One region of the Pararhizobium gei genome, then DNA from elsewhere that is predicted to be linked to it. Evidence: riboswitches for the same ligand, from Rfam matches in the RefSeq annotation. Region 1 holds a riboswitch; the other holds the start of a gene.
The links. Region 1 has a riboswitch for S-adenosylmethionine ahead of metA (homoserine O-acetyltransferase MetA). Riboswitches for the same ligand answer to the same signal wherever they lie in the genome.
Positions count from the first base shown of each region.

Region 2: linked by a shared signal. The riboswitch ahead of PY308_RS03785 (O-succinylhomoserine sulfhydrylase) and the one ahead of metA (homoserine O-acetyltransferase MetA) in region 1 are both predicted to bind S-adenosylmethionine.

Region 1 is NZ_CP119409.1:3,930,447-3,938,262, reverse strand. It holds gene PY308_RS19080 (transporter substrate-binding domain-containing protein) at 1-790, shown strand, start outside; gene PY308_RS19075 (amino acid ABC transporter permease) at 801-1,616, shown strand; gene PY308_RS19070 (L,D-transpeptidase) at 1,703-2,374, shown strand; gene PY308_RS19065 (OmpA family protein) at 2,388-2,924, shown strand; gene leuC (3-isopropylmalate dehydratase large subunit) at 3,278-4,687, shown strand; gene PY308_RS19055 (SixA phosphatase family protein) at 4,729-5,265, shown strand; SAM riboswitch at 5,344-5,421, shown strand; gene metA (homoserine O-acetyltransferase MetA) at 5,495-6,421, shown strand; gene PY308_RS19045 (aldose epimerase family protein) at 6,491-7,552, shown strand; tRNA gene PY308_RS19040 (tRNA-Gly) at 7,705-7,779, opposite strand.
Region 2 is NZ_CP119409.1:803,239-811,054, forward strand. It holds gene PY308_RS03765 (aspartate aminotransferase family protein) at 1-168, shown strand, start outside; gene argF (ornithine carbamoyltransferase) at 209-1,120, shown strand; gene PY308_RS03775 (Hsp33 family molecular chaperone) at 1,399-2,388, shown strand; gene apaG (Co2+/Mg2+ efflux protein ApaG) at 2,400-2,792, opposite strand; gene PY308_RS03785 (O-succinylhomoserine sulfhydrylase) at 2,979-4,163, opposite strand; SAM riboswitch at 4,207-4,285, opposite strand; gene PY308_RS03790 (2'-deoxycytidine 5'-triphosphate deaminase) at 4,395-5,492, shown strand; tRNA gene PY308_RS03795 (tRNA-Gly) at 5,553-5,626, shown strand; gene PY308_RS03800 (M10 family metallopeptidase C-terminal domain-containing protein) at 6,182-7,816, shown strand, end outside.

The DNA of each region.
Region 1 (7,816 bases):
CCGCCGCACCGTTCTCGCCGGACTGACCGCCCTTGTTCTTGCGCCGCTGAGCGTTGCGGCAGCCGATTTGCCTGATCTGGCCGGACGCACCGTGGTGGTCGTGACCGAGAATGCCTATCCACCGCTGCAGTTCGTCGATCCTAAGAGCGGCAAGGCGATCGGCTGGGAATATGACGCGATGACGGAAATCGCCAAGCGGCTCAATTTCAAGTTGGAAATCCAGAACACCTCCTGGGACGCGATGATCCAGGCGGTGTCGGACGGCCAGTACGATATCGGCATGACCGGCATCACCATCAAGGACGAACGCAAGGCCAAGGTCGACTTCTCCGATCCCTATCTGCGCTCGCAGCAGTTCATGCTGGTCCGTGGCGACGAGAATCGCTTTGCCGATGCCAAGACGTTCGGGGCTTTCGCGGATGGGCTTGTCGGCGCGCAGCCGGGGACTTCGCCCTTCTACACGGCTGTTTATGAAATCCTCGATGGCAACGAGCAGAACCCGCGGGTGAAGCTGTTCGAAACGTTCGGCGCGACGGTACAGGCGCTGAAGGCAGGCGACGTCGATACCGTCCTGACGGACAGCGTCGCGGCCAAGGGCTATGTCGATTCCTCCGCCGGCGCGCTGAAGGTGATCGGTGGACCGCTCGGCACCGAGGATTTCGGTTTCATCTTCAAGAAGGGCTCCGATCTCGTCGCCCCGGTCAATGCTGCCATTGCTGCCCTGAAGGCGGACGGCACGCTCGACAGGCTGAACCAGACCTGGTTCGTCGATTACAAGATGGGCGAATGATCGCCGCGCGATGACGCCCGGCCACGACACATCTCAAAAAGGCGACTATCCCTGGTGGCTGGTCGCCCTTGCCGCGATCGCTGTCGCATTGGCCGTGGTCATCGCGACCAGCGGGATATATGCCCAGGTCTTCACGATCGTCTCCGCCGGTATCGGCATTACCGTCCTCGTCACGCTGCTCGGCTTTTTCTTCGCCACGGCGCTCGGTCTCGGCATTGCACTGATGGCCTTGTCGGAGCGCACGGCGCTCCGGCAGATCGCGCGGTTTTATACCGAAGTCATCCGCGGCATCCCGATCCTCGTGCTTCTTTTCTACATCGCCTTCGTCGGCGCGCCGGCGCTGGTGGCGCTGATCAATTTCGTCTTGTCACCACTCATTTCAGCCGGTTCGATGGAGCCGGTTCTGGTGCGCGACCTGTCCTTGATGTGGCGGGCGGTCATCGCGCTTTCCATCGGTTATTCCGCCTTTATCGCAGAGGTCTTTCGGGCCGGCATCCTGTCGGTTGACAAAGGGCAGATAGAGGCCGCCAAGGCGCTCGGCCTGTCGCGCATCCAGCGGTTCCGGCTTGTGGTCTTCCCGCAGGCGATCCGCGTCATCCTGCCGCCGCTTGGCAATGATTTCGTGGCGATGGTGAAGGACTCGTCGCTGGTCTCGGTGCTCGGTGTCGCCGATATCACGCAAATGGGCAAGATCTATGCGTCGGGCTCGTTCCGGTTCTTCGAGACCTATTCGATCGTCGCCTATATCTACCTGATCCTGACGGTTGGCCTGTCGCTGGCGCTAAGGCGGCTGGAGCAAAGGCTGCGGCGGGGGGAGAGGGCATGAGTTGATTGGAGCGCGAAGTTTTCTGTTGTGGCGAACGAAAATTCTGATTTACTCATATTTGCTTTCTGGCTCAGGGGATATTGCCGATGGTGGGGACTCGCAGGGATATTTTGCGTGGGGGTTTGGCTTTGCTTGGCGCGGGCATGGTTCAGGCACCGGCATTTTCTGCGACGCCGTCTTACTTTGACGGCACGGCCGTCGACAATGGCGTTACGTTCAAGGCGACCAACTTCGCCAGGATCGACAAGCGCTGGCGTCGCCAAGTCGTCAAATATTTCAGCAGCGAGCCGATCGGTACGGTCGTCGTCGATACCAGGAACCATTTTCTCTATTTGATCATGGAGAACAAGACGGCCATCCGCTATGGCGTCGGCGTTGGCCGCGAGGGCTTCAAATGGTTCGGTCGCGCCACGATCGATCGCAAATCGCTCTGGCCGCGCTGGACGCCACCGCCGGAAATGCGCAAGCGCCATCCGGAACTGCCCGAATATGTGGACGGAGGCTCGCCGAAGAACCCGCTTGGGCCGCGCGCGATGTACCTGCTGCGAGACGGCGTCGATACCGGCTATCGGTTCCACGGCACTCTGGAGCCGGGGAGCATCGGCAAGGACGCTTCCAGCGGCTGTATCCGCATGTTCAACGAAGACGCCATCGATCTTTACCAGCGCTGCCCGATCGGGACCGCTGTACAGGTTCTACCGCATATCGCCGACCAGGCTCCATCCGCCGAGGTCAGCGAAGCGACATCGGTCGAATGAGGAATTTCCATTGATGTCTGCTATGACCGGATACGTTGCTCGTCTTGGTGCCGCAGCCATGCTGCTCGCGCTCGCTGCCTGCAGCACCACTGACATTGCCTCCGTGGAAGAGCCTGCCGCCGTGCCGATGACCGGTCAGACCAACGATCCGGCACCCGGCTTCGAGACTGTGAAGACCGGCAGCGAAGAGGAGTTCATCCTCAATGTCGGCCGGCGGATCTATTTCTCGGAGGACTCCGCCAAACTCGATTCGGTCGCCCTGGTAACGTTGGACAATCAGGCCGCATGGCTGAACAACAATCCGGGCTGGCTTCTCAAGCTGCAGGGGTTTGCTGACGATTCCGGGTCCGATGCCCAGATGGTGGCGCTGTCACAGAAGCGCGCCGGTGCGGTCATGGCCTATCTGGTTACAAGGGGCGTCGATCCCCAGCGCATGTGGGCCAAGGGCTATGGCAAGGACCGGGAAGTCCGTGACTGCGCCGATCGCTCGTGCAAGGTACAGAACCGGCGCGTCGTTGCCAATTTGCGCACCAAGCGTGATGCGCTCTGATCAACGCCGCGTTCATTCCGCAAGCCCGTTGCGCTTTTCGAGGGCACACGGCAGGCAAGCCACATCGGCAGGGCATTTCGAGCAGGCTGGGACGCGCGTCTGTCTCTCTGGCCGATATTGCCGGTTGGTCACAAAACTGCTATATCCGCCACTATGGAATCCAAATTCGGATGTCACGAGCAGAAAATCGTCGTGCTGCAGGATCACAAGCGTCTGCCGGCACGGTTTTTCGCGCGCGTTTCAGGCGCGCTGAGCAGCCGACTTATCTGACTGTCGGGACTTGCTCCTGACCAGTTGCGGCGAATTTGCCGGATATTTTTCTTCACATTGGTACTTCAAATGGATGCACAGCCATGAGCGCACCGCGGACTCTCTATGATAAAATCTGGGACGACCATCTGGTCGATCAACAGGACGACGGAACCTGTCTTCTCTACATCGATCGCCATCTCGTTCACGAAGTGACGAGCCCACAGGCGTTCGAAGGCCTGCGCCTGACCAACCGTCAGGTGCGCGCTCCGCAAAAAACGCTGGCCGTTGTTGATCACAACGTGCCGACCTCGCCGGATCGCCATCTCGGCATCAAGAACGAGGAAAGCCGCATTCAGGTCGAGGCGCTCGCCCAGAACGCGGCCGATTTCGGCGTCGAATATTATTCGGCCAGCGATATCCGCCAAGGCATCGTCCATATCGTCGGGCCGGAACAGGGCTTCACGCTGCCGGGGATGACCATCGTCTGCGGCGACAGCCACACCTCGACGCATGGGGCCTTCGGTGCACTGGCGCATGGCATCGGCACGTCCGAGGTCGAGCATGTGCTCGCCACCCAGACGCTGATCCAGAAGAAGGCCAAGAACATGCTGGTGCGTGTCGATGGCGTTCTGCCGGAGCATGTCACGGCCAAGGACATCATTCTCGCCATCATCGGCGAGATCGGCACGGCCGGCGGCACCGGCCATGTCATCGAGTTTGCCGGCGAGGCCATCCGCGCCTTGTCGATGGAAGGCCGCATGACCGTCTGCAACATGACGATCGAAGGCGGTGCCCGCGCCGGCCTGATCGCACCGGACGAAAAGACCTTCGAATACATCAAGGGCAAGCCGCGGGCGCCGACCGGCGAGGCGCTGGAACAGGCGATCGCTTACTGGAAGACGCTGCAGACCGACGAAGGCGCCCATTACGACCGTGTCGTCGTGCTGAACGCCGCCGATCTGCCGCCCATCGTCTCCTGGGGCTCCTCGCCTGAAGATGTCATCTCGGTTCAGGGCACCGTACCCAACCCGGACGAGATCCAGGACGAGAACAAGCGCACGTCGAAGTGGCGGGCGCTCGATTACATGGGGCTGAAGCCGGGCACGAAGATCACCGACATCGCTATCGATCGCGTCTTCATCGGCTCCTGCACCAATGGCCGCATCGAGGATCTGCGCGAAGTCGCCAAGGTGGTCGAGGGCCGCACGGTCGCATCCACGGTGTCCGCGATGATCGTTCCGGGCTCTGGCCTCGTCAAGGAACAGGCGGAAGCCGAAGGTCTCGACGTCATCTTCAAGGCGGCCGGCTTCGACTGGCGCGAGCCGGGCTGCTCCATGTGCCTTGCCATGAACGACGACCGCCTGAAGCCGGGCGAGCGCTGCGCCTCCACGTCCAACCGCAACTTCGAAGGCCGTCAGGGTTTCAAGGGCCGCACCCATCTGGTGTCGCCTGCCATGGCTGCTGCCGCCGCGGTGTCGGGGCATTTCGTCGATATCCGCGAGTGGAAGTGAGACGTCCACCCTCCCCTTGAGGGGGAGGGTGGAGGAAGCGAATGACCAAAGAATCCAGAAAATCGAAACATCGTCTTATCCTTCTGCGTCACGGCAAATCCGCGTGGCCGGAAGGCGTCGCTGACGAGGCGCGGCCTCTCTCGGAGCGTGGCCGCAGGGCGGCGCCCGTCATTGGCGCCTATATGGAACACGAGACACTTATTCCAGACCTCGTGCTCGTCTCTCCAGCGACGCGAGCGCAGCAGACCTGGGACCTGGTGCGGGATGAACTGCCGGCGGATATGGCCGAGCGAACGGAAACAAAACTTTACGAGGTTCCAGCAGAGACGATTGTCGATGCGATCCGTTCCGTGGAAGCTTCCTGCCGGACCTTGCTGGTCGTCGGCCACAATCCGGGCATGGAGGATGCTGCGGCCATGCTGGCCGGAGGCGGCGAAGCCGGCGCGATATACCTTATCAAGGAGAAGTTCCCGACAGCAGGCCTTGCCGTCATCGACTTCGATATTGAAGGATGGAATGACCTTGCCGCCGGCAGTGGTTATCTCGAACGGTTCGTGACGCCGCGTTCCCTTGCCTGAAACGCGCCTGCGAGGTCAGGGCGGGCGTTGGGCGGAGCCGGGCACGCCGCCATTGATTTCCGTCGTCTGCGGCGTTATATCCGCAGTCGTGGTGATTTGGCCGGCCGGCTTGCAGCCACGTTAAATAAGTCGCTAAAGGGCCGTGCATGCGCAAGCAGCGGGCCGGTAGCGATTGTCGTCGTTGCCGGTTTTTTCATGCCGGCTGGTCCGCCAGATCCGAGTGTTGCCCATGCCCATCAAGATCCCCGATACGCTGCCCGCCTATGAAACCCTCGTCAAGGAAGGGGTGCGGGTGATGACCGAAACGGTGGCCATCCGTCAGGATATCAGGCCATTGCAGATCGGACTGCTCAATCTCATGCCGAACAAGATCAAGACCGAGATCCAGATGGCGCGCCTCGTCGGCGCTTCGCCGCTGCAGGTCGAGCTGTCGCTGATCCGTATCGGAGGACACAAGGCGAAGAACACGCCGGAGGAGCATCTGCTCGCCTTCTACGACACATGGGAAGAAGTGCGGCACCGCAAGTTCGATGGCCTGATCATCACCGGCGCCCCTGTGGAAACGATGGATTACGAAGACGTGACCTACTGGAGCGAGATGCAGCAGATTCTCGATTGGACGCACACCAATGTCCATTCGACGCTGAACATTTGCTGGGGCGCGATGGCCGCGATCTATCATTTCCACAAGGTGCCGAAATACACGCTGAAGGAAAAAGCTTTTGGCGTCTACCGTCACCACAACCTCAATCCGGCCTCGCCCTATCTCAGCGGCTTTTCAGACGATTTCCAGATTCCGGTGTCACGCTGGACCGAGGTGCGGCGCGCCGATATCGAGGCGGTGCCGGGGCTCGAAATTCTGATGGAATCCGACGAGATGGGTATTTGCTTCGTGCATGAAAAAGCCGGCAACCGCCTCTATGTCTTCAACCATGTGGAATATGATTCGACGTCGCTTTCAGACGAATATTTCCGCGATGTCGATGCGGGCGTGCCGATCAAGATGCCGCATAATCATTTCCCGCACAACGATCCCACGCTGACGCCGCAAAATCGCTGGCGCAGCCACGCGCATCTGCTGTTCGGAAACTGGATCAACGATATCTATCAGACGACGTCCTTCGATCTTGCCGATATCGGAAAAGACAGGCAGTGACCGAACCGTCGGCCGTCGTGAAAACGCCGGTGCGGTCTCAATGACTTTACAGTTGCCGCCCTGCCGGAAATGAAGCAGTTTGCCGCCCGCAACAGGGCAGTGGAGGAAAACGCCGTGCAGATAGAAAATGAGATCTTTGGCCACCTGCCATCCGGCGAACCGGTGCACCGTCTTGTCTTACAAGGCGGCGGGCTGACGGCTCATATTCTCACATGGGGCTCGGTGATCCAGGATCTGCGCCTTGATGGTCACAAGGCTCCCCTCGTCCTCGGTTTCGAAAATCTGGCCGACTATCTCGCCCACTCCCCTTATTTCGGCGCGACGCCCGGCCGCAATGCGAATCGCATCGGCGGCGGACGCTTCGCAATCGACGGTGAAACCTTTCAACTGGAACTCAATGAAAAGGGCGTCACTCATCTGCACGGCGGTAGCGATGGCATTGCCAAGCGTTTATGGAGCGTCGTCGAACAGGCGCAAGACCGGGTCGTGCTTCAGATCGTCGATCCCGATGGCCGCGCCGGCTATCCTGGCAATTGCACCATAACCTGTACCTACACGCTTTTTGAGGGCGGCGTCCTTGCTGTCGCTTACGAAAGCACTGCTGACCGCGCCACCATCTGCAATGTCTGCCAGCACAGCTATTTCAACCTCGATGGCACGGCCGATGCGCTGGGCCACGACGCCATGATTGCCGCCAGCCACTATCTGCCGACGGATGAACGGCAGGTTCCCACAGGTGAGATCCGCCCGGTTGACGGTACGGTCTTCGATCTGCGCGCCATGACGCCGCTTCGCCGTCAGATGGAAGGGGACAGGATCGGCTATGACCATAATTTCTGCCTTGCGGATGCACGTGGTCCGAAACAATCGGTGGCGCTGGTCCGCAGTGTGAATTCCGGGGTATCGCTGGAAGTTCGCACGACGGAGCCCGGGGTCCAGTTCTATACCGGCTTCAAGGTGAATGTGGGTGTTCCAGGCCTCGACGGCCGCCGCTATGGCCCTTTCGCCGGCTTCTGCCTGGAAACGCAGATCTGGCCGGATGCGGTCAACCATGCGAATTTTCCGCAGGCCGTGCTGCGCCCGGGAGAGACCCTGCGGCAGGAAACGGACTATGTCTTCAGCCGCAACTGAGGTTATGGCAAAGAACGATCCTTCCATAGACCCAGCGAAGCCGGTCTATGGAAGGATGCTCGACGCAAGAGGCGGCTGTTTACGATATTGATCGTGTAGCAAGCATGGCTACCCAGCCCTTCGCACGCGTGGCATGAAATCTTTGAAGAAAATGGAGCGGGTGAGGCGATTCGAACGCCCGACCCCAACCTTGGCAAGGTTGTGCTCTACCCCTGAGCTACACCCGCTCATTGTCGACGGCCTGGGGTAGTCGGTGGCCGAAGT
Region 2 (7,816 bases), 1.2 Mb from region 1:
CTGAAGGCGATCCGCGCTCAACATTTGCTGGCGGTGCCGGCCGGTGAAAACGTGATCCGCCTGCTTCCGCCGCTCGTAACGACGGCGCAGGAGGCGCGGGAGGGATTGGCACGGCTTGAACGCGCCGCCGAACAGCTGACCATGGAACGACGACAGGCCTTCGCCTGAGTATCGTTCCCTCCGCTGAAACACAGGACTGCGAATTAGAATGGCCAGACATTTTCTCGATCTTTCCGCAATGACGTCGCAAGATCTCCGGGCGATTATAGACGACGCCCGCATCCGCAAGGCGGCGACCAAGGCAGGCACCGCGGAGAAGCCGCTTGCCGGCAAGATGCTGGCGATGATCTTCGAAAAGCCTTCGACGCGAACCCGCGTCTCTTTCGATGTCGGCATGCGCCAGCTCGGCGGCGAGACCCTGTTTCTGTCCGGCACCGAAATGCAGCTCGGACGGGCTGAAACGATCGGCGACACTGCCAAGGTGCTGTCGCGCTACGTCGATGCCATCATGATCCGTACCACCGATCACAAGCGCCTGCTGGAACTGGCCGAGCATGCGACCGTACCTGTCATCAACGGTCTCACCGATCTGACGCATCCCTGCCAGATCATGGCCGACATCATGACTTTCGAGGAACATAGCGGCCCGGTTCAGGGCAAGACCATCGCCTGGACTGGTGACGGAAACAATGTGCTGCATTCCTTCGCCGAAGGCACGGCCCGTTTCGGATACCGTATGAACATGGCCGTGCCGCTCGGGTCCGAGCCGGACGACAGGATCCTCAACTGGGCCCGCAACAATGGCGGCGACGTCAAGCTCTATCATGATGCCGAGCAGGCGGTGGACGGAGCGCACTGCGTCGTTACAGATACCTGGGTATCGATGAACCAGGAACACCGGGCGCGCGGCCACAATGTCTTCCAGCCGTTCCAGGTCAATGCGGCCTTGATGGCCCGGGCGGACAAGGACGCGCTGTTCATGCATTGCCTCCCGGCCCACCGCGGCGAAGAGGTGACGGACGAGGTGATCGACGGCAGGCAGTCGGTCGTCTTCGACGAGGCAGAAAACCGTTTGCACGCGCAGAAATCGGTTCTTGCCTGGTGTCTCGGCGCTCTTTGAGGCCATGGCCCGGCGCATATTGAAAATCCGGCTTTGAACCACGATTTAACATCTCAATGGACGACCGGCAGAAGAGCCCCTCTTTTGCGGGTCGTTTTCGTTGACAGGGCTTGTGGTCATGCGCCGTGCGCGGCGAGCCTTTCTGTGCTGTTGGGTCTTTTTCCGTCTACGAACTGGACAAATCGGCTCGGCACGGGATCAATAAGAACAATCGATAGCGCTGTCCGCACGGCTCTTGACCGGCGGTGGAGCGATGACGGGGCCAAAGGAGAAGAATGATGACGGATACCATACCCGGCCTCGGCCAGTTCGACTTCGCCGGTGACGACCACGTCGTGCCTTTCCAGGTGGAGGGCCTCGACGTGCGGGGGCGTGCCGTGCAACTGGGGCCGATGCTCGACGCCATTCTTGAACGTCACAATTACCCGCTGCCGGTCGCCCGTCTCGTTGCCGAAACGGTGGTTCTGACGGTTTTGCTCGGCACGTCGCTGAAATTCGAGGGCAAGCTCATCATCCAGACCAAGAGCAGTGGCCCGGTCGATCTGGTCGTCGCCGATTTCGCGACGCCGGATAGAGTGCGCGCCTATGCCCGTTACGACGAGGAAGCCCTGTCTCTTGCCGAGCGGAACGGCCTAACCAAGCCGTCGGATCTTTTGGGAGAGGGGATCCTCGCCTTCACCATCGACCAGGGTGAGCATATGCAGCGTTATCAGGGCATCGTGCCGCTGGACGGCGCTTCGCTTGAAGAAATCGCCGGTGTCTATTTCCGCCAGTCGGAACAGATCCCCACCAAGGTGCGCCTCGGTGTCGCCGAGTTGCTGGATCGCGACGAGGACGGCAAGCCGCGTCATCGCTGGCGCGCCGGCGGCATGGTCGCGCAGTTTCTGCCGGAGGCGGCAGAACGCATGCGCCAGGCCGATCTTCCCGGTGGCGATGGCGACGAAGACGATGACTCTTTCGAGGTGGATGATCTGTGGGGCGAGGCTAGCGTCATGGTTCAGACCATCGATGCCGACGAATTGACCGATCCGACGGTTGGAACCGAGCGGCTTCTCTACAGGCTGTTCCACGAACGGGGCGTCAAGGTCTATCCACCACAGGCAGTCTACGACAAGTGCAGTTGTTCGCGGGAAAGACTGCGCGATGTCCTGGCAAGCCTTAGCCAGGAGGACCTCGATCATGCGGCCGAGGATGGGAAGGTGTCGGTGACTTGCGAGTTCTGCTCGACGACTTACCGTTTCGAAGCAACGGAAGTACGTCCGCAGTAAAAACCGGAACCTCAGTTCAGCGTGCGCGCCTGACCTGGAGAATCGAGCGAGAAGGCGGGAATGTCCACAAGGAACGTCTCGCCTTCCACCGTCTCCATCGAATAATGCCCGAACATCACGCCGGACGGCGTGTCGAGCGGGCAGCCGGACGAATACTCGTATGTGTCGCCCGGACTGAGCACCGGCTGCTCGCCGATCACGCCGGGACCGTTGACTTCATCCACCTGACCATTTTCGTCGGTAATGTGCCAGTAGCGCGTCATCAGTCGCACCGTTTGCTTCGAGAAATTGGATATCAGGATGCGGTAGCCCCAGACATAGCGGCTGTCGTCCGGATCGGACTGCTCCTCCAGGTAATAAGGTTCGACCGTTACCTCTATGTCGCGGGTCAGCGCGCGATACATTTGCAAGTCCCTTCAAGTCCAAGGCCCGCAGTATAGAGCGAGATGGTTTCTTGAAGAATAACGGCGGCTTGTCCTGTACAAATAAAGGACAGACAATGTAACGACTGTCACCCTGATGAGCAGTGTCTCTCATCGCTGTCGCAACAAGCCCGCCCTGTTGGCGCGGGCCTGTTGAAAAGCATGGCCTCAGGCGTGAGCAGCATCCAATGCCCGTGCAAAATCCTCGATCAGATCTTCGCTGTCTTCGATGCCCGCGGAAAAACGCACGGTGCCGGGAGAAATGCCAAGTTCGGCACGCGCTTCATCCGTGAGGTTCTTGTGCGTGGTCGTTGCGGGGTGTGTGATGAGGCTTTTCGAGTCGCCGAGATTGTTGGAGATCAGAACAGTGTCCAGCGCGTTCTGCAGCTTGAAAGCAGCATCCTTGCCGCCTTTCAGCTCGAAACAAACCAGCGTAGAGCCGCCCTTCATCTGGCGCGCGATGATATCGGCCTGCGGATGGTCCTTGCGCCCCGGATAGATCACCTTTGCAATCTCTTTCCGATCGGCGAGAAAATCGGCGATACGCGCCGCATTCTCGCTTTGCTGGCGCACGCGCAAGGGCAGCGTTTCGATACCCTTCAGCAGCGTCCAGGCGTTGAAGGGCGAAAGAGCCGGTCCCGTATGGCGGAAATAGTCGTGCAGATGCTCGTTGATCCATTCCTTGTCGGACAGGATAACGCCACCGAGGCAACGACCCTGGCCGTCGATATGCTTGGTCGCGGAATAGACGACGATATGCGCACCGAGTTCCAAAGGCTTTTGCATCAGCGGCGTGGCAAAGACATTGTCGACGATGACCTTGACGCCAATAGCATTCGCGATTTTTGCCACGCCTTCGATATCGACAACTTCGAGCGTCGGGTTGGTCGGGCTTTCGAGAAAGAAAACCTTGGTATTCGGTTTGACGGCCTTTTCCCAGTTTTCGAGGAAGCGTCCATCGATCAGCGTGAATTCGATGCCATATTTCGGCGCCAGCGTCTCGACCACCCAGCGGCAGGAGCCGAACAGGGCGCGTGCAGCAACGATATGGTCGCCGGCCCTCAACTGGCAGAGGATCGCCGCGGACACCGCCGCCATGCCGGACGCCGTCGCGCGCGCATCTTCCGCGCCTTCCAGCATGCACATGCGCTGCTCGAACATGTCGTTGGTGGGGCTGCCGTACCGGGCATAAATGAAACCGTCGGTCTCGCCCTTGAAGCGGGCTTCGGCGGCTTCCGAGCTGTCGTAGACGAAGCCCTGCGTCATGAATATGGCTTCGGAGGTTTCACCATGGTTCGAACGGGTCGTGCCACCATGGACGAGCTGGGTCGCGGGGCGCCAATTTTTGCTCATTTCCGTCTCTCTCAACACAAAAAAACCGGCCGCGAAAAGCAAGCCGGTTTCAAACCCGGCCTTTTTAGCTATTTGTTTAACGTGGCTGCAAGCCGACCGGCCAAATCACCACGGGATAAGTCAGTATTTACTTATAAGGTGCGCTTGCGTCAATTCCCTGGGGCAAGAAGATATGTCACAGGGACAATCCGGTTCAATGATACATCGGCTGCGGCAAAAAGGAAGATGGGAATGACGAGGCAAACCGGCATTCTGGCCGATCGCGCGATCGGCGCGCTGTTTGAGATGGCGCGATTGAAAAGCGAAGCCAGACTGGACAGCGATCAGATCCAGCCGGCAAGCCTTGATCTGCGCCTGGGCTCGAAGGCATTTCGTGTGCGCGCCAGCTTCCTTCCCGGTCCCAGCCATCTTGTTTCCGACAAACTCGACCGGTTGAAATTACACGTCATCGATCTCTCCGAAGGCGCGGTGCTCGAAACCGGTTGTGTCTACATCGTACCGTTGATGGAAAGCCTTGATCTCCCACCCGGCATGTCGGCCTCGGCCAACCCGAAAAGTTCCACCGGCCGCCTCGACATCTTCACCCGCGTCATCACCGACCGCGCGCAGGAATTCGACAAGATCCCGGTAGGCTATTGCGGTCCGCTCTATCTCGAAATCAGCCCGCGCACCTTTCCGGTGATCGTCCGGCGTGGCTCGCGCCTGTCGCAGATCCGCTTTCGCATCGGCCATGCCCTGTTGAGCGAGGCCGAAGTCCTGTTGCTGCATGAAAGCGATGTCCTGGTCGCAAGCGAAACGCCGAATGTTTCCGGTGCCGGCATTGCGCTGTCCATCGATCTGAAGGGAACCGGTGCGGATGGACTTATCGGCTATCGTGGCAAGCACCACACAGCCGTCGTCGATGTCGATAAGAAGGCCGAGCACGGAATTTTCGATTTCTGGGAGCCGCTGTACAGCCGGGGTGCAGACGAGCTGATTCTTGATCCCGACGAATTCTACATTCTCGTCTCGCGTGAGGCCGTGCATGTCCCTCCGCTCTACGCCGCCGAGATGACGCCGTTCGATCCGCTGGTCGGCGAGTTCCGCGTGCACTACGCCGGCTTCTTCGATCCCGGCTTCGGCCACGCTTCGGCCGGTGGCAAGGGCAGCCGGGCCGTGCTCGAGGTGCGCAGCCATGAGGTTCCCTTCATCCTGGAGCATGGCCAGATCGTCGGACGGCTGGTTTACGAGCATATGCTGGAACGGCCCGAGGGGCTGTATGGTCTCAGCCTCGGTTCCAACTACCAGGCGCAGGGACTGAAGCTTTCCAAGCATTTCCGCGCTGAGTAGGATTTGCGATTGCATCTTGCCTTGACAGTCGAGGCAGCTTGATGGAAACGTCAGCTCGTTGCGGGTATGATGTAGTGGTAGCGTATTAGCTTCCCAAGCTAAATGTGCGGGTTCGATTCCCGCTACCCGCTCCAGCCTTTGTATGGCCTGTTTGGTTGCTGATGATTAGCTCACCTGGCCGTGGCGAATTCGGCCCGTACTGGCGCTATTTGCCGCTTCCTGTCCGAAGCTTTTCCCGAGCTGAGCTCGCCAGCCTGTGATTGGGGTGACGCGCAAGAAAGAGCCGGAGCGCGTTCGCGTTTCCGCTTTCCATCGCAGCGCGGAATTCTTCCTCAACGGCAATATCCCCGTCCCGCGCAGGCAAAACGGCAGACTTTCCGGCTGCCGATGCAAATGATGGAGCATCATTGCAGATCGTCAAAATCGCGATGCCGACCAATACAGCACAGCGAAGGGCTAAATGATGCGACATTGTTCTCATTTCAATTCCCTTTTTCCAGAAAAGTATGACAGACTTATAGTGTTGAGGTCAAAAATTTGAGTACGGCCAAAAAATTTTAGAGTCGAATTTCCGGGATTTCGTGATAGTTTGGTGGTGTTCAATACCATTGTTCAAGTTTTTCCATTTTGGCCTGGCTGATATTGAAGTTTCAGCTCAGAAGCAGATAATTTAAGATCGAGGGGGGAATATGACCACAGTTGTCAGTGCAACGCCGACAGGCGATGAATATATCGATGGCGTGTTGTACGGCACGCAATGGGGCGGACCTATTACCTATAGTTTCGCCGATAATATTTCCGACTTCGGTCCAAGTTATTCGCATACGATCGGCGGATTTCAGCAGATCAGCGCGACCCAACAGAATGCTATTCAATCCATTCTTGAAGGAAACGTGGCCAGCGGCACGGCTTTGTTCACCTACGGCTCCTTCGAGCAGGTTGCAAATCTTGATATATCGCTTGCTGCGGATCCGTTCGGTGCGTCCGACGTCACGATTGCGCAAACCAACACATTCGACGGGAGCAACCTGTCGACAGCGCGCGTCGCCGATTTCCCCGAACTTGATCAAAGGTCGTCCGGCGGCGATGTCTGGTTCGGCGATGACTACGCATCCTACCGCACACCGGAGGTCGGAACCTATTCATGGATGACGCACATACACGAGCTCGGCCATGCCGTCGGTCTCAGTCACGGGCATAATGCCGGGACAAGTATTCCGGGATTTCAGTTCGCCATCCCCCATGACCGCGATTCCACTGAATTCTCCGTAATGTCATACCGGGCATATATTGGAGACCCGCTCTTTGGAGGCTCTTCGAATGAAACCTACGGTTACTCCCAAACCTTGATGATGTACGACATCGCCGCTTTGCAGCATCTCTATGGCGCTGATTTTACGACAAATTCTTCCGATACTGTCTATACTTGGTCTGGAACGACCGGGGAAATGTTCGTGAACGGTGTCGGTCAGGGCGCACCGGGCGGCGGCATTGGCGGCGCTGCCAACCGTGTGTATCTGACGATCTGGGACGGCGAAGGCAGGGACACCTACGACTTCTCGACCTATACGGAAAACAGCTTCATAGACTTGGCGCCAGGAGCCTGGTCGCTGGTTTCGCAGGTACAGCGGGCCAATCTCGGCGAAGGCGCTTATGCCAATGGCAATGTCTACAATGCCTTGCAGTATGATGGCGATGTGCGCTCCCTGATCGAAAACGCTGAAGGCGGTAGTGCGAATGACGACATCGGCGGCAACGCGGCCGCCAACGAACTGTCCGGAAACGATGGCAATGACATTCTCGTTGGTCAGGCGGGATCCGACAATCTTTTGGGCGGGGCGGGGACCGACACACTTTATGGGGATTTCAGGACGCCTGCAGTCAACTATTCCGGTACCGGGCTTTTCACTGAAAACCAGGATCCCACTAACAGTACGCGCGAGACGGCACGCGATATTACCGCCGCAATCGGCTATCGCGCCGACGTCGATATCGAGCACTCCGACGTCAATCCAAGCGTGAAGATAAGTGCAACGGGAGACGGCAGTTTCGACTGGTTTGCCTTTAACGTGACCAGGGCCGGCCAGATCACGCTCGATATCGATGGATCGATGGACAGCTTTATCGAGCTTTACGACGCGACAGGAACGCGCATTGCTTTTAACGAGGATTCCTCTACCGATGCAGGTGACAGCACCACGCAGAATGTGGATTGGAAAAGCTTCATTTCCTACACCGTCACGACACCAGGCACATATTTCGTCAAAGTCGGTGTCTATAGCGGTGTTGGCAGCGGAGGTCCCCCGGGGGCCGTGATTCCTGTC